3 regions of the Cellulomonas sp. WB94 genome follow, and region 3 is predicted to be linked to each of the others. Evidence: riboswitches for the same ligand, from Rfam matches in the RefSeq annotation. Region 3 holds a riboswitch; each other region holds the start of a gene.

Region 1 (7,169 bases), 320 kb from region 3:
TCGCAACATCGAGCGACACCTCGGCGACGATGCCGGTACCGTGGTCGACGAGACCGCGTCGTCGGACGTGTCCGCGGATGCGCCGGCGGCCTCGCCGCAGCCCGTGCCGGAGGACCCGACAGGCGCTGTGTCATCCCCGCAGGAGGATGCATGAGCACTGAGCCCGCTCCCCCGTCGATCCCGCCGCGCAACCGGCCGTCCGGGCCGGTGAGCCGGCCCGGCGTGCCGAGCGGCGGTGCGCCCACCGGCGGTGCGCCCGCCGGCGCACCGGCCACGTTGCGACCCGCCGGGTCCGAGCCGATCGACGAGGCCACCGGCTTCGGCCCGCGTCCGCCGCGCGGCCCGGCTGCGGTGCGGCCGTCCACCTCATCGAGCGCGTCGGCCTCCAGCGCGTCGGCGTCGAGCGCGTCGGCCTCCGTCGACCTCGACGACGCCCCCTCGCCGCTCCAGGTCGCGGTCGACTCCGTCACCTCGTCGCTCAAGAAGGCCGCAGCCGCCACGTCGGCCGCGATCGGCTCGGCCACGCACTCCCGCACCGAGGAACACACCATGACCGGAACCACGAACACCGCCCCCCCGCGAGCGTCGGGCACACCCGCCCCCCGTCCGACGACGGGCCGGATCCCTACGGTCTCCGCGACCGGTGCGCCGCGCCGGGTCCGCCTCGCCGTCTCCCGCATCGACCCGTGGTCGGTCATGAAGCTGTCGTTCCTGCTGTCGGTGGCGCTCGGGATCATCCTCGTCGTCGCGGCGGCAGTGGTCTGGTTCGCGCTGGACGGCATGCACGTCTTCGCGCAGGCCGACACGCTCGTCCGGGAGGTGCTCGGCGCGGAGAGCAACGTCGACATCCTTCAGTACGTCTCCTTCAGCCGGATCCTCTCGGCCGCGACGCTCATCGCCGTGGTCGACGTCTTCCTGCTGACGGCGCTGTCGACCATCGCCGCGTTCCTCTACAACATCACCGCTGCGCTGGTCGGTGGGGTGCACCTGACGATGACCGACGAGTAGGCCGACCGCGTTTGGGCGCCATGGCTGGACTGGGGTAGTCTCGTCCGGCGCGCCCCGCCCAGCGTGGTGCACATACGGGCCTATAGCTCAGACGGTTAGAGCGCTTCCCTGATAAGGAAGAGGTCACAGGTTCAAGTCCTGTTAGGCCCACTCCCGACCCGTGGGGGACCGATGAAGAAGCTGCTTCTCCTGATGGCAGTTGCGGCAGTCGGCTATGTCGCGTGGCAGCAGTACTCGCAGAACCAGGACGACCGGGATCTGTGGGCAGAGGTCACCGACACCTTCGAGTGACCCACCGCTCTCGGGGCCATGGCGCAAGTGGTAGCGCACCTGCTTTGCAAGCAGGGGGTTAGGGGTTCGAGTCCCCTTGGCTCCACCGCAGGTCGAAGGCCTCTTCCGGTGTCCGGGAGGGGCCTTTGCCATGCTGCCCCCTCGCCACGGTCCAGTCCGGCCTCCTCCGTCGTCCCGCGCCCGCGGGCCTGACCACGCTGCGCGAAGCGGCCCTCCCGGCGTGTGGGATGCTCGTCCCGGTCACGAGGTCCAGCGACAAGCCTTCCGGCGTGCTGGCCGGCAACCGCGTCCCGTCCACGGTGCCCCCGGAAGAAGACCCGCCCGCACCTCCGGTGCAGGAAGAACGGACGCACGCGACCTCCCGAGGGACCGCCGGGTGCTCGAACGACGAGGCGGACCCATGTCAGCACCCCTGATCCAAGATGAGGCCGAGGTCATCCGCTGGCTCGGCGAGGGCCGCACGTACGCCTGGATGAGCGAGGAGTACGAGCGCCGGTACAACGTCACCACGGGTGCCGCCGTGTGGGCCGACTGCCGGCGACGCACCGTCTTTACAGAGCAGGTCGGCCCGGACGACGGTCTCGTGCCGTGGCAGGTCGCAGACTGCCACCGTCGGGCGTTCGCGGTGGCCATGCTGCGCATGGAGGCCCGCAGGCGCGCCGGCGCGGCCCTCTCCCCCGGCGACACCGTGCGCCTCGCACGCTGGCGTCGCGAGCCGGACGAGCGCGGGCTCGTCGTGAGCTACGACGCCCAGAGCGACGAGGGGTTCGGGTACGTGCCGCGACGTCCGGGCCTCGACCCGGACCTCATCAGGGAGCCGTGGACGTCCTAGCCCCCTGGTCGTGCCGCCTCCGGCCGACGCGCGTGGCCGGAGGCGCTTCCTGACCGAGGTCAGATGGTCGTCTCGTCAGGTGTCTCGCTGGCAGCCTCGACACCCTCGGAGGCGGCCGAGTCGGCCGTGTCGATGGTCTTGGGCACCGAGCGGCGCGTCGTGACCTTCTTCGCGGCGTCCGTGACCTTCTCGGTGAGGTCCTCGCGGGCCTCGGTGACCTTCTCGGTCAGCTCCTCGGCGGCGGCGGTCACCTTGTCGGCGGCCTTGCGTGTCGCCTCACGGCTCTTCGCGACCGTGGCACCGGCGACCTCGCCGACGGTCTCGGCGGCGTCGCCGACCTTCACGGTGAGGTCCTCGCGTGCCTCGTGCGCGCGGGCGCGCAGGGTCTCGGTGCCCGTGTGGCCCGCCTCGGTGGCGGGCTCCCAGGGCTCGGCCCACGGGTCCTCGGTCGATCGCGTGCGGGTCCAGGCGGCGACAGCGGCGCCGATCCCCGCCAGGAGCGCGAACAGCCAGAAGGCGTTCCGGCCCGTGTGCTTCTTCTTCTCGGTCGCGGCCGCCTCGGCAGCTGCCGCGGCGGCGGCCAGTGCGGCGGGTGCGGTGGCCGCCTTGTCGGCGGCCTTCTCGACGGCCGCACCGGCACGCTCGGCGGCCTCGTTGATGGCCGTCACCAGGCGCGGGAGCAGGTCGTCGACGAGCTTGTCATGGGCGGTGTCGATGGCCGGCGCGGCCATCTCCGCGGCCTTCTCGACGCGCGGTGCCGCGGCCTTCACGCTCTCCTTGTACAGGTGCTCGATGCGCGGCACGAGCCACTCGACAGCTGCCTCGATGCGCGGCGTCGACCAGTCCTTGGCCTGCCCGGCAGCCTCGGCGGCGTGCGTCGCTGCCTCGCCGGCGTGAACCTTCGCGCTCGCTGCGAAGTCCGCGGCGTGCTCCTTGAGGCGCTCGGTGTCGACCTGGTCGAGCGTCGGGCGACGGATGCTGAAGGTCATGTCCACTCCCGTGTTGTGCGGCTGGCGTCCTGAGGTCCCACTCTGCCACCACGCGCGGGAGCGCGCAGGGTCCCGGCGCACGTCACGGGTGCGCCGATGCCCCGCGGGACGACCTAGAGTCGGGCTCATGCCGTCGTCCGTCACCTCGTCCACCGACTCGTCCGCCGCCGCGCCCTCCGCCCCCGCGCCCGCCGCGCCCGCGACCACGCCTGCGCCCGCGACCTCGTCGTCCCGGCCGGCCACGGACGCCACCGCCGCGACAGTCGTCGAGATGTGGACGGACGGCGCCTGCAAGGGCAACCCCGGCGTGGGCGGCTGGGGGGTCTGGATGCGGTCGGGCACCCACGAGCGCGAGCTGTTCGGGGGCGAGGAGGACACGACCAACAACCGCATGGAGCTCACCGCGGTCATCGAGGGCCTGCGGGCCCTCAAGCGGCCGTGCACGGTGCAGCTCAACATCGACTCGCAGTACGTCATGAAGGGCATGACCTCGTGGCTCGCGGGCTGGAAGCGCAACGGGTGGCGGACGGCCGACAAGAAGCCGGTCAAGAACGCCGAGCTCTGGCAGGCCCTCGACACGGAGGTCGCGCGGCACACGATCACCTGGCAGTGGGTCAAGGGGCACGCGGGCGACGTCGGGAACGAGCGGGCCGACGAGCTCGCCAACCGTGGTGTGGACCAGGTCAGGGAGCGACGCGGCTGACGTCGTCGTGAAACACTGCTCCCATGTTCGCGACGCTGCACACGACCGCCGGTGACATCCGGATCGAGCTCTTCCCGAACCACGCGCCCAAGACGGTGGAGAACTTCACCGGCCTGGCCACGGGTTCCAAGGCATGGAAGGACCCCCGTACCGGTGCTGAGCGCACCGACCCCCTGTACAACGGTGTGATCTTCCACCGCGTGATCTCCGGCTTCATGATCCAGGGCGGCGACCCCCTGGGCACCGGGACCGGCGGCCCGGGCTACAACTTCGACGACGAGATCCACCCCGAGCTCGGCTTCACGGAGCCGTACCTGCTCGCGATGGCCAACGCCGGCCCGCGGCGCGACCCGATCACCGGCAAGGTGGGTGGCACCAACGGCTCGCAGTTCTTCATCTCCGTCGCCCCGACCACGTGGCTGACCGGCAAGCACACGATCTTCGGCAAGGTGGCGGACGACGCGTCGCGCGCCGTCGTCGACGCGATCATCGCCGTCCCGACGCGTGCGGGCGACCGCCCCGTCGAGGACGTCGTCATCTCGTCGGTCACGATCGAGGACTGAGCGGCTTCCCGCCCGCCGTCTCATGAGCTCCTTCCAGCCGCTGCCCGAGACGGCGGGCCCCCCGGTCTGCCCGCGTCACCCCGACCGGATCTCCTACGTCCGCTGCCAGCGCTGCGGACGGCCCGTGTGCCCGGAGTGCCAGCGGCAGGCGCCCGTGGGTGTCCAGTGCGTCGACTGCGTCGCTGAGGCGGCACGCAACGCCCGGCCGACCCAGACGGTGCTCGGCGGGCGCGTCCACGACGGGCGCCCGGTCGTGACGCTCACGATCATCGCGCTGTGCGTCGTGAGCTTCGTTCTCCAGCTGGCGGTGCTCGGCTGGACAGCCCGGTGGGCGTTCTCGCCCGCTGCAGGTCAGGTCGAGCCCTTCCGGTTCCTCACCACCGCGTTCCTGCACTCGACGAGCATCTTCCACATCCTGTTCAACATGTACGCGCTGTGGATCGTCGGCCCGTTCCTCGAGAACGCTCTGGGCCGGGCGCGGTACATCGCGCTCTACCTGATCAGCGCGGTCGCCGGGTCGGTCGGGGTGCTGCTGTTCGCGTCGCCGGTGGAGTTCGCGTGGGTCCAGGGGGCCGTGGGCGCGTCCGGCGCGGTGTTCGGGTTGTTCGGCGCAGTGCTCGTCGTGCTCCGCAGGCTCGGCCGCAACGCGCAGAGCTTCCTCATGATCATCGGACTGAACCTGGTCATCGGGTTTGTCGTGCCGGGCATCGCGTGGCAGGCGCACGTCGGCGGCCTGGTTGTCGGGGCAGGCCTCGGCGCCGCCTACGCGTACGCGCCGGCGCTGCGTCGTCGTGAGATCGGCATCGTCGCGACCGTCGTGGCGGCCGTGGTCGTCGTCGGGCTGGCCCTGCTCAAGTACGCGAGCGTCTGAGGAAGCGAATTACACCCGTGTAGTTATCCACAGGGTTGTCCCCGCCTGGGGACAACCCCCTCGTGGTGCGGGGCTCAGTGCCAGCGGGTCGTGAGGCTGAAACCCGCCAGGATCAGCACGAAGCCGATCGCGAGGTTCCACTGCCCGATCCCCGGGATCGGGTACTGGGACTGCATCATGTAGGTCACGACGATCCAGGCCAGGCCGACGATCATCAGGGTGAGCATGACCGGCACGAGCCAGGTCGGGTTCACCACGGGTCCGGCCGCCTTGGGGGGCGGGATGTACGCGGGCTTCTTCCGCGACCTCGACTCAGGCACGTCAACAGCTCCTGTCCTGCGATGGGGCGGGGCGGCGAACGGCAGATCGGCGCCGGCCCGCCGGAACGTGGCTTAGCGTAGTGGCGATCACGCCCGAGAGGAGCATGCGTGCCGGACCGCACCCACCACGTCGTGCACAGGGTCAGCCGTGGAACGCTCTCGGTGACGCTCGTGCTCGCGCTCGCCGGCATGATGTTCGTGGCCAACGCGCGGCTCGCGCGCGGGACCGACGAGCGCCACCCCCAGAACCTCGCCGACCTCGCCGCTGTCGAGGAGTCGCGTGTCGCGCGGCTGCAGGGCGAGGTGGGCACGCTCCGCACCGAGGTCGACCGGTTGACCGAGGAGCAGGCACGACTCACGGGCCTGCAGATCGGTTCGCCGGGGTCCGGGTACGACGTCGCCTCCGGGATGGTGGGCGTCACCGGTCCCGGGATCACGGTGAGCATGACCGACGCGCCCGCCGACTCGCAGAACCTCCCGAACGTGCGCCCGGACGACCTCGTCGTCCACCAGCAGGACCTCCAGGCGGTGGTCAACGCGCTGTGGGCGGGTGGGGCCGAGGCCATGAGCCTCATGGACCAGCGGGTCATCTCGACGAGCGCGTTCCAGTGCATCGGCAACGTCCTGTCGCTGCACGGCCGGCGGTACTCGCCCCCCTTCGTCGTCCGCGCGGTCGGCGACCCCAAGAAGCTCCGGGCGGCGCTCGCCGCCTCCCCCGCCGTGCAGATCTACCTCCAGTGGGTCGACGCCGTGGGGCTCGGCTGGAGCGTCACGACCGCTCAGGACCCGTTGAACCTCCCCGCGTACGAGGGCATCACCGAGCTCAAGTACGCGCAGGTCCCCCACGGCGTCGAGGTGCTCCCGGGCCTCGCCGCGGCCACGTCAGGCTCGGGCTCGTGACGGCTCCGGCGCGCGTCGGCCCGCCTCGGCACGGACGGGCTCCGCAGCCCGCGCGGTCGACGAGCGCGGGATCGGTCGCGCTCGCCGGTCTCGGCGTCGTCGGCGAGCTGCTGATCACGGCCGGCGTCCTGCTCCTCGCGTTCCTCGTGTGGCAGCTGTGGTGGACCGACGTCGAGGGCAACCGCGCGCAGGCCGAGATCGTCCGGAACCTCGACTGGGCCCAGGCACCGACGACGGCACCTTCTGCTGCGGCGGGCCCGGGTGCGACGGCCGGCCCGGCTGCGACGCCGGCTGTGGTCATCGCCGCCCCGCACCGCGGGGAGGACCCGCCCGTCGACGTGGAACCCGACCTCCGGACGACGTTCGCGACGCTGCAGGTGCCGCGCTGGGACGGGGAGCCCGAGCGTCCCGTCAGCGAGGGCGTCGACAAGGCGACCGTGCTCGACTCCCTCGGCATCGGCCACTACCCCGGCACGGTGATGCCGGGCGCCATCGGGAACTTCGCGATGGCCGGGCACCGGACGACCTACGCCAAGCCGTTCAACCGCGTCGCCGAGCTGCAGGTCGGCGACCCGATCGTGGTCCGGACCGCGTCGACCTGGTACGTGTACCGCGTGACGTCCACGGAGATCGTCCGTCCGCAGGACGTCGCGGTCATCGCCCCGGTCCCCGGGAAGCCGGGCGTCGCACCG
Region 2 (7,169 bases), 240 kb from region 3:
CCACGCGTTCTTCCACGAGAACCGTCGGCTGCTCGCGGAGGCCGAGGGCCTCGAGGCGCGCGCCCGCCGTCGTGACCTGGTGGTCGACGACGACGTCCTGTTCGACTTCTACGACGAGCGCGTCCCCGCCGACGTCGTGTCGGCGCAGCACTTCGACACGTGGTGGAAGACCGCCAAGCGTTCCCAGCCCGACCTGCTGACGTTCACGCCCGAGCTTCTGCTGAGCGACGACGCGGCCCGGGTGTCGGCCGCGGACTTCCCGGCGGTCTGGCCGCAGGGGGATCTGCAGCTGCCCCTGACCTACCAGTTCGAGCCTGGTACAGAAGCCGATGGCGTGACTGTACATATACCCCTGGTGCTGCTCGCGCGGGTCCGCCCCGAGGGCTTCGGCTGGATGGTTCCGGGCCTGCGCGACGAGCTCGTGACGGCGACGATCCGCGCGCTGCCGAAGCCCGTGCGGGTCCAGCTCGTGCCGGCGCCCGACGTCGCACGCAGCATCGGGGCATGGTTCGACGAGAACCTCGCGAGCTGGCAGGACACCGTGCGCGCCGGCGACCTCGCGCCGTCCTTCCACGACGCGTTCGCGCAGGCCGTCCGCGCGGTCCGCGACGTCGACGTCCCGGAGGACGCGTTCGACGACGAGCGCCTGCCCGCGCACCTGCGTGTGACGTTCCGGGTCGAGGCCGATCGTGGGGGAGTGCTCGACGAGAGCAAGGACCTCATCGCGCTTCAGCGTCGCCTCGCGGCCCGCACGCAGGACGCCGTGAGCTCGGCAGTCCGCTCGGCGGTCCGCACCGCCATGCGCGACGCGGTCAGCGCGGCACCGAGGACCCCGTCGGCCCCGGCGGGCACCGTGGTGGCGGCCGCACCCAGGGCCGCGGTCCGCCCGCCGGCTCCCGGCGCCCCGAGCGAGGTGATCGGCAAGCCCGCGCTGGCCGAGCAGGTGAGCCTGACGGCGTGGCCCGCGGGCCTGCCCGACGGCGCGATCCCGCTGACGGTCGAGACCGACGGACCCGGCGGGGTCCGCGTCCGCGGCTACCCAGCGCTCGTCGACGAGTCGTCGGCCGTGGCTCTGCGGGTGCTCGCCGACCCGGCCGTCCAGGTCGAGTCGCACCGCCGCGGTCTGCGCCGCCTGCTCCTGCTCGACACGGGTCTCGCGACGGCCCGGGTGACGACGCGCTGGTCGGGCACGCAGGCGCTGACGCTCGCCTCGGGCCCGTACCGCACCACGGACGCGCTGGTCACGGACGTGCAGCTCGCGGCGATCGACCGGCTCGTCGCCGAGCACCTCGCGGGTCGGCCGGCGACCGAGGTCCGCTCCGCGACGACCTACGCCGCGCTGCGGGCTGTCGTCCGGGACCGCCTCGAGGACGCGGTGCACGCCGTCGTCACGGACGTCGTCGCCGTGCTGACCGCCGCACGGGAGCTCGACGTCGCGGTGCGCGCGTCGAACAGCCTGGCTCTCCTCGCGACGACCCACGACGTCCGTGACCACGCCGCGCGGCTCGTCCACGACGGGTTCGTCTCCGCGACCGGCGCGGACCGCCTGCCCCATCTCGCCCGGTACCTGCGCGCCGACCGGCACCGCCTGACGAAGGCCGCCGACAACCCGCACCGTGACGCCGAACGGGCGTGGCAGGTCCACCAGCTCGAGGACGCCTACACCGCCGCGCGAGACCAGGTGAGGTCGGCGTCCCGCGACCGCTCGCGCGAGGTCGCGCTCGACGACGTGCGCTGGATGCTCGAGGAGCTACGTGTCTCGCTGTTCGCCCAGCAGCTCGGCACGCCTGTGCCGGTGAGCGACAAGCGCATCCGCAAGGCGCTCGCCGAGGTCTGATGTGCGGTCGGTCTGCCGGGAAATCGCCCGGTCGGTGGGGCGTTGCGGGGTTCGACCGGGATTAGGCCCGACTCGTGCCACTTGCCTTAGTGACCGGTTTCGAGTCGGTTGAGGATGGCGCGGGCGGTCTCGGTGAGGTCGGGGTCGAGGGTGAGGCGTTGGCCGTTGATCTCGATGGTTGCTGAGCGTGCGGTGCGCAGGGCCTGGACGATCTTCTTGATGCTCATGCCGGTGAGGTCTTGCAGATGGCGGGCGACGGCCAGGGCGGCGAACACCACCGTCAGGTGGGCTTCGATGGCGTCGCGTTGGTGGTGGAACACGGGCCGGGCTCGTAGGTCGGACTTGGTCATGCGGAACGACTGCTCGACGTGCCATAGGTCGTGGTAGGCCGCGATGACCGCCGCGCCGTCCATCGTGGCGGTCGGCAGGTTGGTGACGTAGCCCTTGAGGCCCGCCAACTGGCGGGCCCGGTCGATGGTGGCCTGGTCGAGTTCCTTGGTGGCTCCGGTGATCTTGAGGAACCGGGCCTTCTTCAACGGGGCGCGGCCGTCGGCGATCTTCTCGGCCCGGTCGATCATCGCGTTGATGGCCTTGTTGTCGTGCTGCTCGCGGGCGAACTTCCACTGGTAGACCACCCGCCGGGCCCGGGCCGCCTTGCCGGTGCCCATGTCCCGGGTCGATTCCAGGACCTGCCCGTCGGTGAAGTAGTTGCCGTGCCGTTCGAAGTGATCGGCCAGGTCGTAGGGGGCCCGGGTGATCCGCGAGCCGACGATGAAGCAGAACCCGGCGTCCTCCAGGGCGTTCAGGTTGCCCGCCGAGAGCATCCCGGCGTCGGCGACGACGACCAGGTCCGTGACGTCGTGCCGCTTGCCGAACGCGGTCAGTACGGGGATCAGAGTGGTCGTCTCGGCCTTGCTGCCCTCGAACAGGTGCACCTCGAGCGGGAACCCGCCCGGGTCGACCAGCAGCCCGACCTGAACCTGGGGGTCCACGCGGTGCTCCTTGCTCATCCCGACCCTGCGCAGCTCGTCCTCGTCCGGCCGCTCGAAGTGCAGCGTCGTCACGTCGTACAAGATCAGGACCGATGTCCCGGTGGTGCGGACCGAGTGCGCCCACGCGGCCCTGGCCAACGTGTCGCGGTAGTCCTGGGCCTGGCACCGGGCCAGCGACCGGAACAACGTGCGCAGGCTGACCGCCGGTGCGTCGAGTTCGTCCAGGACGCGGACGACCTCGGCCTTGGAGGTCGGCTCCACGATCCGTGCCAGGACCATCGCCCGGAACCCGTCATCGCCCAGGACGTCGAACCCCAGCCGGGTGTATTCGCTGGTCAGGACCTTCCACAACAGGTCCGCGGAGGTCCCCACGACCCGCCCACCTGCGGCGACGGCCGCAGGACGCCCACCGGCCGCCGGCGTCGCCGGCTGCAGGAGCAGTTCCGGTTCGGCGGTCCAGTCCGCGACGTCGTCCATCCGCGCCGGGACCACCAACAGGTCCCCGAGGTCCAGGGCGTCTTGGCCTGGGGACAGCCGCTCACGCGCTACGGCCAGCAGCAACGCGAGCTCGGCATCGCTATGCGCTGACCCGACGTGCTCGACCTGTTCGACCTGCCGGCCCCGGCGCGTGACGATCTGGACCGCGACCGCTCCCGAAGCGGTGCGGACCTTGCGCACGAACCGCGAGACCACCCCCGAAGGCTTGCACGACGAGGTTCTTAGTGACCACATCGCACCCGAGCGCACAACGAAACAGCAGGTCAGCGACCCGCGCCCACCCTCGAGGACCGAACGTGGCACGAGTCAGGTTAGGCTGCGGCCATGACTGACGGACCGGACCGCAGCGACGCGGAGCGGGACGCGCTCGCCGCCCTGACCGGCCCGAGCCCGCTCCCGGACGAGCAGATCCTTGCCGCCGTCCAGGAGGGCCTCGAATCGGTCGTCGCAGGTTCCCCGAACGCCTGGTTCGATGTCCCGCGGCAGCGGAACCCCGCCCAGCCGAAGTCGCTGACGACGCGGCGCAACGACGAGCGCTGAGTCGCCGCGCGTCCGCAGAGCTGTGGAGAACCGCGCGCTGCTGTCAGGCCTGGGCGGCAGACTCCACGCATGACCGCTGACACGCCGCCCGCACCCACCGGCCCTGAACGCGCCGAGCCCGCACCCACCGAGCCCGGCCCGCCAGCTGCCCCGCGCTGCTTCGGTGACGGCGACCCGCTGTACGAGGCGTACCACGACGACGAGTGGGGGGTGGCGGTCCACGGCGACCGTGCGCTGTTCGAGCGCATCGCCCTCGAGGGCTTCCAGTCCGGGCTGTCGTGGATCACGGTGCTGCGCAAGCGCCCGGCGTTCCGCGCGGCCTTCGAAGGCTTCGACCCCGAGCTCGTCGCGCGCTTCGGCGAGGCCGACGTCGCGCGCCTGCTGTCGGACGCCGGGATCGTGCGCAACCGCGCGAAGATCGAGGCCACGGTGGCGAACGCCCGTGCGCTGCTCGCGCTCGTCGAGTCGGGCCGCACCCTGGACGAGGTGGTCTGGTCGCACGCCCCGGTCGCGCTCGGGCGCGAGCGCCCGGTCACGTGGGCCGACGTCCCGAGCCTGACCGACAAGTCGAAGGCCCTCGCTCGTGAGCTCAAGAGCCTGGGTTTCCGGTTCATCGGGCCGACGACCGCCTACGCTTCCATGCAGGCGTGCGGCCTGGTCGACGACCATCTGGCCGGGTGCCGCGTGGTTCTGGCGCGCTGACGGTCCGGCGCGCTCCGGCAACCAGATCGCGGGACCGGAGTATCTCGCCAGTTGAGAAGCGTTGCTCAGCATCCGGGATGGGTCTAGCATCGGGCCACCATCCAGAGCGGTCGAGAGTCCTGGCTCACTGACGCCGCAGCAACCCCCCTCGAGCGAGGGTGTGGGTGCTTCCGCCAGGCCCGATGGAGTTGAACCATGATCTGCTCGGCACCGTGTCCGTGGACCCCGTCCGGGGTCTCGCCGTGACCGCCACACCCGAGGCGTCGGTCGACGCCCGCACCGAGGCGGCGCCCCGGCACCGGGCCACCCTCGCGCCCATCGACCGCCCGACGGTCTCGTTCGAGCTGTTCCCGCCGCGCAACCCCGACGCCGCCCCCAAGCTCTGGGCGACGATCGAGGCGCTCGGTGCCGCACGCCCGGACTTCGTCTCGGTCACGTACGGCGCGTCGGGCAAGACCCGCGACACGACGCGCGGGCTCGTGCGCCGTCTGCTCCGCGAGACGTCCCTCAACCCGATCGCGCACCTGACCTGCGTCGGGACCTCGCGCGACGAGGTCACGGCGGTCGTCGAGGAGTTCCTCGACGAGGGCGTGCGCTCGTTCCTCGCGCTGCGGGGCGACCCGCCCCTCGACGAGCCGGACTGGCACCCGCACCCGCAGGGTCTGTCGACGGCCGCCGAGCTCGTCGAGCTGCTCCGCGAGATCGAGGCCCGCCGATGCTCCACGAGCCCCGCGCAGAAGGTCCGCGCCACCGTCCGGCCGCTCTCGATCGCCGTCGCGGCGTTCCCTCGCGGCAACGCCGGCACGGGGAGCACGCGTGCGCAGGACGTCGCGGCGCTGCTCGCCAAGCAGGAGGCCGGCGCCGACTTCGCGATCACGCAGGTCTTCTACGAGGCGTCGGCGTACCTCGAGCTCGTGGCCGAGGCGCGCACGGCGGGCGTGACCATCCCGATCATCCCGGGCATCATCCCGACGACCGACCCGGCCCGCCTCCTGCGCGTCGAGGGCCTCACGGGCGTCCCGGTGCCACGCGACCTGCTCGCGCTGCTCGGCTCGGTGGACGACGAGATCGAGCGGCACCGCATCGGGATCCGTGCGAGCGTCGACCTCGTCAACGGCGTCCTCGACGGCGGCGCCCCCGGCGTCCACATCTACACGTTCAACACGCATCACGCCGCACTTGACCTGCTCGAGGGTGCACACCTCGGCGGGGGAGCTCCGACAGCTCCCGACCAGGCCAGCGAGCCGCAGGTCGCCGCACCCCAGACCGACCACTCTCCGAGGGGCTGATCATGACCAGCACGACCACCACACCCGCCGTCCCCGAGTTCCCGGCGGGCACGATCCTCGGCTACCCGAGGATCGGGCCCCACCGTGAGCTCAAGAAGGCCCTCGAGGCCTTCTGGGCAGGCAAGACGTCCGCCGACGACGTCGAGGCCGTGGCCGCTGGCCTGCGCAAGCAGACCCGCGCCCGTCTCGCCGGGCTGGGGCTGCGCACCGACGTCCCCGCGATCCCGAGCGCGTTCTCGTTCTACGACCATGTGCTCGACACGACGGCCGTCGTGGGCGCAGTGCCGGCCCGGTTCGCGGACCTGGCCGACGCCGACGGCCGCCTCGACCTCGCGGGCTACTCGACGGTCGCGCGCGGCCGCGGCGACGACCTGCCGCTCGAGATGACCAAGTGGTTCGACACGAACTACCACTACCTGGTCCCCGAGATCGGCCCGGAGACGACGTTCCGGTACGCGAGCGACCGTCCCGTGCGCGAGTTCGCCGAGGGCCTCGCGGACGGCGTGCTCACGCGCCCGGTCCTCGTCGGACCCGTCACGTACCTCGCGCTCGCGAAGCCCACCGAGGGAGCCCCCGAGGGCTTCGAGCCGCTCGACCGCCTCGCGGACCTGCTGCCCGTCTACGTCGACCTCCTGCGCGACCTGGCCGCGGCCGGCGCGACCTGGGTCCAGCTCGACGAGCCCGCGCTCGTCTCGGACTCGCTCACCGTGACGCCCGAGGCCGTCCGCGCCGCGGTCACCGAGGCCTACCGGGTGCTCGCGACCGAGCTGGCTCGCCCCGACCGCCCGGCGATCCTCGTCGCGGCCCCGTACGGCGACCTCGGTGCCGCGCTCGGCGTGCTGGCCGCGACCGACGTCGAGGGCATCGCGCTCGACCTCGTCCGCGGTGCGGCACCGACCGTCGCGGTGAAGGGGCTGACCTCGAAGGTCGTCGTCGGCGGCGTGATCGACGGTCACAACATCTGGCGCGCGGACCTCGACACGAAGCTGCAGGTCCTCGAGCAGCTCGAGACGCTCGGCGCGGCCCAGGTCGCCGCCGGGACCTCGACGTCCCTGTTCCACGTCCCGCACACCGTCGAGGACGAGCCCGCCCTCGACCCGACGCTGCGCGGATGGCTCGCGTTCGCCGACCAGAAGGTCGCGGAGGTCGTCACGCTCGCCGAGGGCCTGACCGAGGGGCGCGAGGCGATCCACGCCGAGCTGCTCGCGGCCGGCGACGCGGTCCGGTCGCGCGCCGCTGCGCCCGGCGTCGTGCGTCCCGAGGTCCGGGAGCGCGTGGCCGCGCTGACCGAGGGCGAGTTCCACCGCGGTC
Region 3 (7,169 bases):
GGCCGGCGGACGACCAGGCGCGCACCTGGGCGAGCGCGGTGTCGAGCACCAGGTACATGAGCGGGGAGACGAGGCTGGTGTGCTCGGCGAGCGGGATGAACTCGCCCGGCAGGATGAGCCCGCGTTCGGGGTGCTGCCACCGGACGAGGGCCTCCGCGCCGACGAGTGCGCCGTCCCTGATCCGCACCTTGGGCTGGTAGTGCAGCACGAGTCCTCGTGGTCGATCGCGCGGCGGAGCTCACCGAGCAGCGCGAGCCGCGAGGGGGAGTGCGCGTCGCCGGTCGGGTCGTACACCGACACCCCGATCTGCTCGGTCTTCGCGACGTACATCGCGACGTCAGCGCGCTGCATCAGCGTCGTGCTGTCGCGTCCGTGCTGGCCCGAGACGACGACGCCGATGCTCGCGTCCACGTCCAGGTCGACACCCTCGACGCGGAACGGCGTCCGGAGCGCAGCCAGCACCAGCCGTGCCGCGCGGGTCGCCGCATCGACGCTCGGGACGTCGGGAAGGAGGATGGCGAACTCGTCGCCACCGAGGCGGGACACGGTCGAACGCTCGCCCGCGAACCCGGCCAGCCGCTGCCCGGCCTGGCGCAGCAGCTGGTCGCCGTAGCCGTGCCCGAACGTGTCGTTGATCTCCTTGAACCGGTCGAGGTCGATCAGGAGCAGCGCGGTCTCGGTCCGAGGTCCGTCTCGGTCGTCGGTGTCCAGCGCCTCGTCGAGGCGAGCGGTGAGAAGCGTCCGGTTCGGCAGGCCGGTCAGGGCGTCGTGCAGCGAGTCCTCGACGGCGCGAGCCCGCTCGGTGTCGAGCATCCGGCGGTGCGACCGGATGACCGACAGCAGGCCGGCCGCCACGAGGAGGCCGACGAGGAGGACGGTCGGTGCCAGCCAGCTCGTGATGCTCTCGAGCCGGTTGAGATCGGCGAGCTGGGCGACGGCGGCCTGCTCCCTCTGCGTGGCTGCGCCGGAGACGGTCGTGGACATCGTCTCGAACGCCGGCTCCATCTTCGAGCTGTCGATGAGAAGCACGGTCGCGAGGTCGCCGTCGTCGACGGCCGCGAACATGTGGTCCATCCACATCAGATAGGTGGTGTGGGCGACGCCCACGACGCGCACCCGCGCCCTGTCGTCCGCGTCGCCGTGGATCTCCACCTCGGCGAGCGCTGCGGCGAGGTCGGCCGACGCGTCGTCGAGGCGTGCGCGCACGTCCGGCCCCGGTTCGAGGCGGTACTTGCGCTCGAACGACTCCTCGGCCGCGATGGCGGTCGCGGCGTGGGCGTAGGCACCCGAGAGGTGGATCGCGGCGAGAGCACGGTCGGCTCCCGCCTCGAGCTCGCGCGACGACCACAGGCCGAACACCCCGACCACCGCGATCACGGTGGCGAGGCCGGCGCTCGCCACGGCGACGACCCGCGCCCGAGGGCGCGCATCGCCCGCGGGGTGCGTCATCGACACCCGTCTCCCGGTCATGTGGCTCACGTTCGCGTGCAGGACGACTTCAGCGGTCGATCCCCTGATCGGTCACGGGCGCTCGGGTATGAGCGGCGCGAGGGGCCGTGCCAGGGCACGACTCCTGGGCTCACCCTCGCAGCAGGTGGTCGAGCGCGCGAGAGTGCAGCCTTACCTGAGCCGGATGAAATCCGATCGGCCTACGCGGCTGGACGGCCCGCCCCGAGGCCGTCGAGGGCGCGGGACAGGTCGTCGACGAGGTCCGCGGGGTCCTCGAGCCCGACCGACAGCCGCACGGTCGCCTCGCCGATCCCGACCGCGGCGCGCCCCGCGGGTCCGAGCTTGCGGTGCGTCGTCGTCGCGGGGTGCGTGACGATCGACTTCGCGTCGCCGAGGTTGTTCGAGATGTCGATGACGCGCAGGGCGTCGAGGAAGCCGAACGTGGCCTTCTTGGCGTCGTCGGCGGACGCGTCGTCGGGCACGGCGAGGGCGAAGGTGACAACGGTGCCACCGGCCGTCTGCTGGCGCAGCGCGAGCTCGTGCTGCGGGTGCGAGGCGAGGTACGGGTAGCGGACCGTCGCGATCGCGGGGTGCTGCTCGAGCCACGTCGCGAGCTGCAGCGCGGACGCCGTCTGGTGGCGCACCCGCAGCGACATGGTCTCGAGACCCTTGAGCAGGACCCAGGCGTTGAACGGGCTCAGCGACGGTCCGGTGTTCCGGATGAACGTCTGCACCGACCCGTGGATGAACTCGTCGGTCCCGAGGATCGCGCCGCCGAGCACCCGGCCCTGGCCGTCGATGTGCTTGGTCGCGGAGTACACGATGACGTCCGCGCCGTGCTCGAGCGGCCGGGACAGCACGGGCGTGGCGAACACGTTGTCGACGACGACGACGGCCCCCGCGGCGTGCGCGAGCGCGCTGACGGCCGCGATGTCGACGAGGTCCTGCATCGGGTTGGACGGCGTCTCGAAGAACACGACGTCCGCCGGGGTGGCGAGCGCGGCCTCCCACTGCTCGGGCACGTGCCCGTCGACGTAGTCGGTCCGCACCCCCCACTTCGCGAGGATCTCGTCGAAGATCACGACCGTCGAGCCGAACAGCGCGCGCGACGCGACGATCCGCGACCCGGACCGCACGAGGGCCGCGAGCGCCGTGAAGACCGCCGACATGCCGCTGGCCGTGGCGTACGCGGCCTCGGCGCCCTCGATCAGGCGCAGCCGCTCCTCGAACGTCGAGACCGTCGGGTTGCCGTAGCGCGAGTACAGGAAGCGGTCGACCTCGCCGCCGAAGGCCGCCTCGGCCTCGCCGGCGCTCGGGTACGCATAGCCCTGCGTGAGGAACAGCGCCTCGGACATCTCACCGAACTCGCTGCGCACGAGGCCGCCGCGGACCGCGAGAGTGTCGGGTCGTAGGGAGTCCCGGGGGAGCGGCGGGCGTCCCAGTCGCCCGGACCGGGGGTGCGACGCGCGCCGCCCGCGCTCACGGCTGGGTCCAGGGCAGGCCGGCCGCGCGCCAGCCGTGCGCCCCGCGGTGGCCGTCGGGCCCGACGTCGCCCTCGAACCCCTGGAGCACGTTGTACGCAGGGCCGAAGCCGGCGGCGGTCGCGGCCGTCGCCGCGGCGACCGAGCGCACGCCCGACCGGCACAGGAAGAGGACCGGCCGCTCGTCGCCCGGCGCCAGGCCGGCGGCTGCGAGGGACGCCACGAAGTAGGGGTTGGGCAGGCCGCTCGGGTACGTCACCCACTCGATCAGAGCGGGGCGTCGGCCGAGGGACGACGTGTCGGGGACACCCACGTAGCGCCACTCGGCGTCGGTGCGGACGTCGACGAGCACCGCGCGCTCGTCGGCCGCGAGGACGTCCCAGGCCTGCTGGGGGGTCAGGTCGCCTGCGTACTGCGTGCTCATACGAGCCTCGTCTCGGGGGTCGGGTTGGTGGGCAGGACGACGGCCTGCCCGGCGATCACGCGGTCGCCGTCGAACGTGAGCGTCGGTCCGCCGTGCAGCACGTAGCCGTCGTCGAGCGCGGCACTGATGCGCTCGCAGAACGTCCTGTCGTCGGGTCCGGTCAGCAGGCGGTAGCGGAGTCGGGTCTGGGTCGCCGTCCTCGTGCCGTCGTCGGTCGTGGGGTCAGGTGTCGTGCTCATCACGCCTCCATCGGTCCTGGCGGTAGCACCCTCGGCCGAGCACGGTGCGTGCTCGCGGGTTGCTGCGGCGTCGTCGAGCCAGATCTCTCAGCCGCTCTGGATGGTGACCGCGATCGTACGACCGTCCGGGGATGTGGTCCAGTCCGCGGACAGAGTGTCCGCGATCCGAGACTTCCCGGTTCTCCGTTGACACTGCCGTGCGGGAGCGGCGATCCTCGTCGCAGGTCACGAGTGCCAGCAGAAAGCCCCGGCTTGCTGGCCGGCAACCCTCCTCCGCGGTGGGGTGCCCCGGGTGACGACCTGGCCGTCCGCCGTTCGGTGGACGGCAAGCGCGGGGTGCTGGCCGTCGGCTCCCCACAGATCTGCCGAGGAGTGCCATGTCTGTCACCGCCGAGCGCGCCGTCTGGGCGACCCCGTCCACGCAGCTGCCGCTGCTCCCCGTCGTCGGCTCCGGCACGCAGGTGCCGCTCGTCGACGGCACCGCACGGACCTACGCGAACCTCGACTACGCCGCGAGCGCGCCGGCCCTCGAGGCGGTCGCGGCCCGGGTGACCGAGGTCCTGCCGCTCTACGCCTCGGTGCACCGCGGCGCCGGCTACCTCTCGCAGGTGTCCACGGCGCTGTACGAGGCGTCGCGGCAGACCATCGCGCGGTTCGTGGGCGCCCGGTCCGACGACGTCGCGATCATCACGCGCAACACGACCGACGCGCTCAACCTGCTCGCGAACGTCGTCCCCGCGGGGCCGGACGGCACCCCGGGTCGCGTCCTCGTGCTCGACCTCGAGCACCACGCGAACCTGCTGCCGTGGGGACTGGGGACGGGCCGCGCCTCGACCGTCCTCCCCATCGAGCCGACGGTCGCCGCGACCCTCGCCACCCTCGCCGCCGAGCTGGCGTCCACCGCCTACGCGCTCGTCGCGGTGACCGGCGCGTCCAACGTCACGGGCGAGGCCCTGCCGGTCGCGGATGTCGTCGCGCTCGCGCACACTGCAGGGGCGCGGGTCGTCGTCGACGGCGCGCAGCTCGTCCCTCATCGCGGCTTCTCGCTCACCGCGACCGGTGCGGACTACGTCGCCTTCTCCGGCCACAAGACCTACGCGCCGTTCGGTGCAGGCGCCCTCGTGGGCCGCCGTGACTGGCTGGACGACGGTGCGCCGTACCTCGCAGGGGGAGGTGCGGTGCGTGACGTACGGGCCGACCGGACACTGTGGCAGCCGGCTCCGGCCCGGCACGAAGCCGGGTCCCCGAACGTCATCGGAGCCATCGCGCTCGCCGAGGCCTGCGAGGTCCTTGCTGCGCTGCCCGACGGCGCGCTCGCGGCGCACGAGGTCGCGCTCCGGACCCGACTCGTGGCCGGCCTCGACGCGATCGCCGGGGTCGAGGTCCTGCGCATCTGGCCCGACTCGACCGAGCCCGTCGGGGTCGTGACGTTCACGGTCGAGGGCCACGACCCGGGCCTCGTGGCCGCCTACCTCGCCGCCGAGCACGGCATCGGCGTGCGCGACGGGCGTTTCTGCGCGCACCCGCTGCTCGTGCGGCTGGGGGCACCGGGCGGCGCGATCCGCGCGTCGGTCGGTGTCGGCACTCCTGGCGAGGCGGTCGACCGGCTCCTGAACGCGCTCACCGACTACCTCACGAGCGGCCCCCGCGCCCGGTACGTCGTCGAGGACGGCTGCTGGGTCGTCGCCGACGACACGCGGCCGCTCATCCCGGTGCACGGTCTCGACGGGCTCGCGGCGACCGCGGCGGCGTGCGGCCCCGCCGTCGAGTGAGTGCGGCGCGCTAGCGTCGCACCGTGACGGACCAGCTCGCACGGAGGCTCGGCACCGGCTCTGCCGTGATGATCGGACTCGGCTCGATGCTGGGCGCCGGGGTGTTCGCGGCGTTCGGTCCCGCGGCCCGAGCGGCCGGCAGCGGGCTGCTCGTCGGTCTCGCGATTGCCACCCTGGTCGCCGTCGCCAACGCGACGTCGTCGGCGCAGCTCGCGGCCGTGCACCCGACGTCGGGCGGCACCTACGTGTACGGGCGCGCGCGGCTCGGGCCGTGGTGGGGGTACCTGGCCGGGTGGGGCTTCGTCGTCGGGAAGCTCGCGTCGTGCGCGGCGATGGCGCTCACGTTCGCCGCGTACGTCGCACCGCCCGGGTGGCAGCGACCGTTCGCGGTGGCGGCCGTCGTGGGGCTCGCGGCCGTGAACTACCGCGGGATCACGCGGACGGCGCGGCTGACCGTCGTGCTCGTCGTCGTCGTGCTCGCGGCGCTCGCTGTCCTCGTCGCGGCCAGTGCGGCGGGCGGCGGCGCCGACGTCGACCGGATCGGGCTCGACGGCGTCCTGCACGGCGGGCCGTACGCGATCCTGCAGGCCGCGGGGCTGCTGTTCTTCGCGTTCGCCGGGTACGCGCGGCTCGCGACGCTCGGCGAGGAGGTGCGTGACCCGGCGCGGACGATCCCGCGGGCGATCGTCCTCGCGCTCGCGATCACCGTGGTCGTCTACGGCGTCGTCGCGGTCACGGTCCTCGCGGTCCTCGGGCCCGACGGTGTCGCCGCCGGCTCGACCCCGCTGGCCGCCGCGGCGGCGCGCTCGGGAGCCAGCTGGGTTGGCGCGGTCGTGCGCGTCGGGGCTGCCGCGGCCGCGCTCGGGGCCTTGCTGGCGCTCGTGGCGGGCATCGGGCGGACGACGCTCGCGATGGCCCGTGAGGGTGACCTGCCGCGCTGGCTGGATGCCGTGCACCCGCGCTACCGCGTCCCGCACCACGCCGAGGTCGCGGTGGCGGTCGTCGTGTCAGCGCTCGTCCTGGTCACAGACCTGCGCGGCGCCATCGCGTTCTCGTCGTTCGGGGTCCTGCTGTACTACGCGGTCGCGAACGCCTCGGCTCTGACGCAGCCGGTCGAGCAGCGGCGCTACCCGCGTGCGCTGGCCTGGACCGGGCTCGTGGGGTGCGTGGTGCTCGTCGCGACGCTGCCGCTCGGTGCGGTCGCGACCGGGGTCGCGGTGTTCGCCGTCGGGGTCGCGTTGCGGTGGTGGCGGCTGCGCGTCAGGAGCCGATGACCAGCGCGACGACGACGCCACCGATCCCGAGCAGCACCCCCGCGATCGCCTGGACCCTGCCGACCGGCGCGTACCCGTGCGACGCGAGGGTCGACGCCCGTGGCAGCGCGGCCGCCGAGCACACGATCGCAGCCAACGCCGCCCAGGGGCCGAGGATGAACGCCAGGGCGAGGCCCACGATCCCGAGGGCCAGGCCGACGGTCGCGAGGGTGTTGTTGATGACGGGCGCCGGTGCCGACGGCCCGCTCGCGCCCGGCTGCCGGCCGCTCGACCACACCGGCTCGCCGGTCGACGGGTCAGGGTGCCACCCGGCGGCGGTGGTGCCCGCATCGTCGTCGTGCTCGGAGATCGTCGACATGCCAGCACCCCTCGTCGTGCGTCGACGGCCATTATGGCCGGACGCCGGCAGCCACGCCCGACGCGTCCGACCCGCAGGGCCGAGCAGCGTGCCCGAGGTCAGAGCGACATGGCCCGCATGACGAGCCCCGCGGCGTAGCAGACCATCCCGACGGTGGCCCCCCAGATCGCCA

The links. Region 3 has a riboswitch for S-adenosylmethionine ahead of DDP54_RS06490 (aminotransferase class V-fold PLP-dependent enzyme). Riboswitches for the same ligand answer to the same signal wherever they lie in the genome.
Region 1: linked by a shared signal. The riboswitch ahead of DDP54_RS07940 (hypothetical protein) and the one ahead of DDP54_RS06490 (aminotransferase class V-fold PLP-dependent enzyme) in region 3 are both predicted to bind S-adenosylmethionine.
Region 2: linked by a shared signal. The riboswitch ahead of DDP54_RS07595 (methylenetetrahydrofolate reductase) and the one ahead of DDP54_RS06490 (aminotransferase class V-fold PLP-dependent enzyme) in region 3 are both predicted to bind S-adenosylmethionine.

Annotation. Positions count from the first base shown of each region.
Region 1 is NZ_QEES01000002.1:1,470,264-1,477,432, reverse strand. Features, by position in the region: gene gyrA (DNA gyrase subunit A) at 1-154, shown strand, start outside; gene DDP54_RS07955 (DUF3566 domain-containing protein) at 151-1,008, shown strand; tRNA gene DDP54_RS07950 (tRNA-Ile) at 1,085-1,158, shown strand; gene DDP54_RS18590 (DLW-39 family protein) at 1,180-1,299, shown strand; tRNA gene DDP54_RS07945 (tRNA-Ala) at 1,312-1,384, shown strand; SAM riboswitch class IV at 1,538-1,649, shown strand; gene DDP54_RS07940 (hypothetical protein) at 1,700-2,131, shown strand; gene DDP54_RS07935 (hypothetical protein) at 2,191-3,120, opposite strand; gene rnhA (ribonuclease HI) at 3,392-3,823, shown strand; gene DDP54_RS07920 (peptidylprolyl isomerase) at 3,847-4,386, shown strand; gene DDP54_RS07915 (rhomboid family intramembrane serine protease) at 4,409-5,257, shown strand; gene DDP54_RS07910 (cell division protein CrgA) at 5,332-5,577, opposite strand; gene DDP54_RS07905 (DUF881 domain-containing protein) at 5,686-6,477, shown strand; gene DDP54_RS07900 (class E sortase) at 6,474-7,169, shown strand, end outside.
Region 2 is NZ_QEES01000002.1:1,396,110-1,403,278, reverse strand. Features, by position in the region: gene hrpA (ATP-dependent RNA helicase HrpA) at 1-1,837, shown strand, start outside; gene DDP54_RS07610 (IS1634 family transposase) at 1,924-3,522, opposite strand; gene DDP54_RS07605 (hypothetical protein) at 3,652-3,867, shown strand; gene DDP54_RS07600 (DNA-3-methyladenine glycosylase I) at 3,937-4,569, shown strand; SAM riboswitch class I at 4,664-4,758, shown strand; gene DDP54_RS07595 (methylenetetrahydrofolate reductase) at 4,752-5,858, shown strand; gene metE (5-methyltetrahydropteroyltriglutamate--homocysteine S-methyltransferase) at 5,861-7,169, shown strand, end outside.
Region 3 is NZ_QEES01000002.1:1,153,742-1,160,910, reverse strand. Features, by position in the region: gene DDP54_RS06515 (EAL domain-containing protein) at 1-187, opposite strand, end outside; partial or broken gene DDP54_RS18560 (GGDEF domain-containing protein) at 319-813, opposite strand; gene DDP54_RS06505 (O-succinylhomoserine sulfhydrylase) at 1,650-2,825, opposite strand; gene DDP54_RS06500 (rhodanese-like domain-containing protein) at 2,929-3,354, opposite strand; gene DDP54_RS06495 (DUF1737 domain-containing protein) at 3,351-3,593, opposite strand; SAM riboswitch class I at 3,598-3,700, opposite strand; SAM riboswitch class IV at 3,817-3,931, shown strand; gene DDP54_RS06490 (aminotransferase class V-fold PLP-dependent enzyme) at 3,971-5,365, shown strand; gene DDP54_RS06485 (APC family permease) at 5,389-6,639, shown strand; gene DDP54_RS06480 (hypothetical protein) at 6,626-6,997, opposite strand.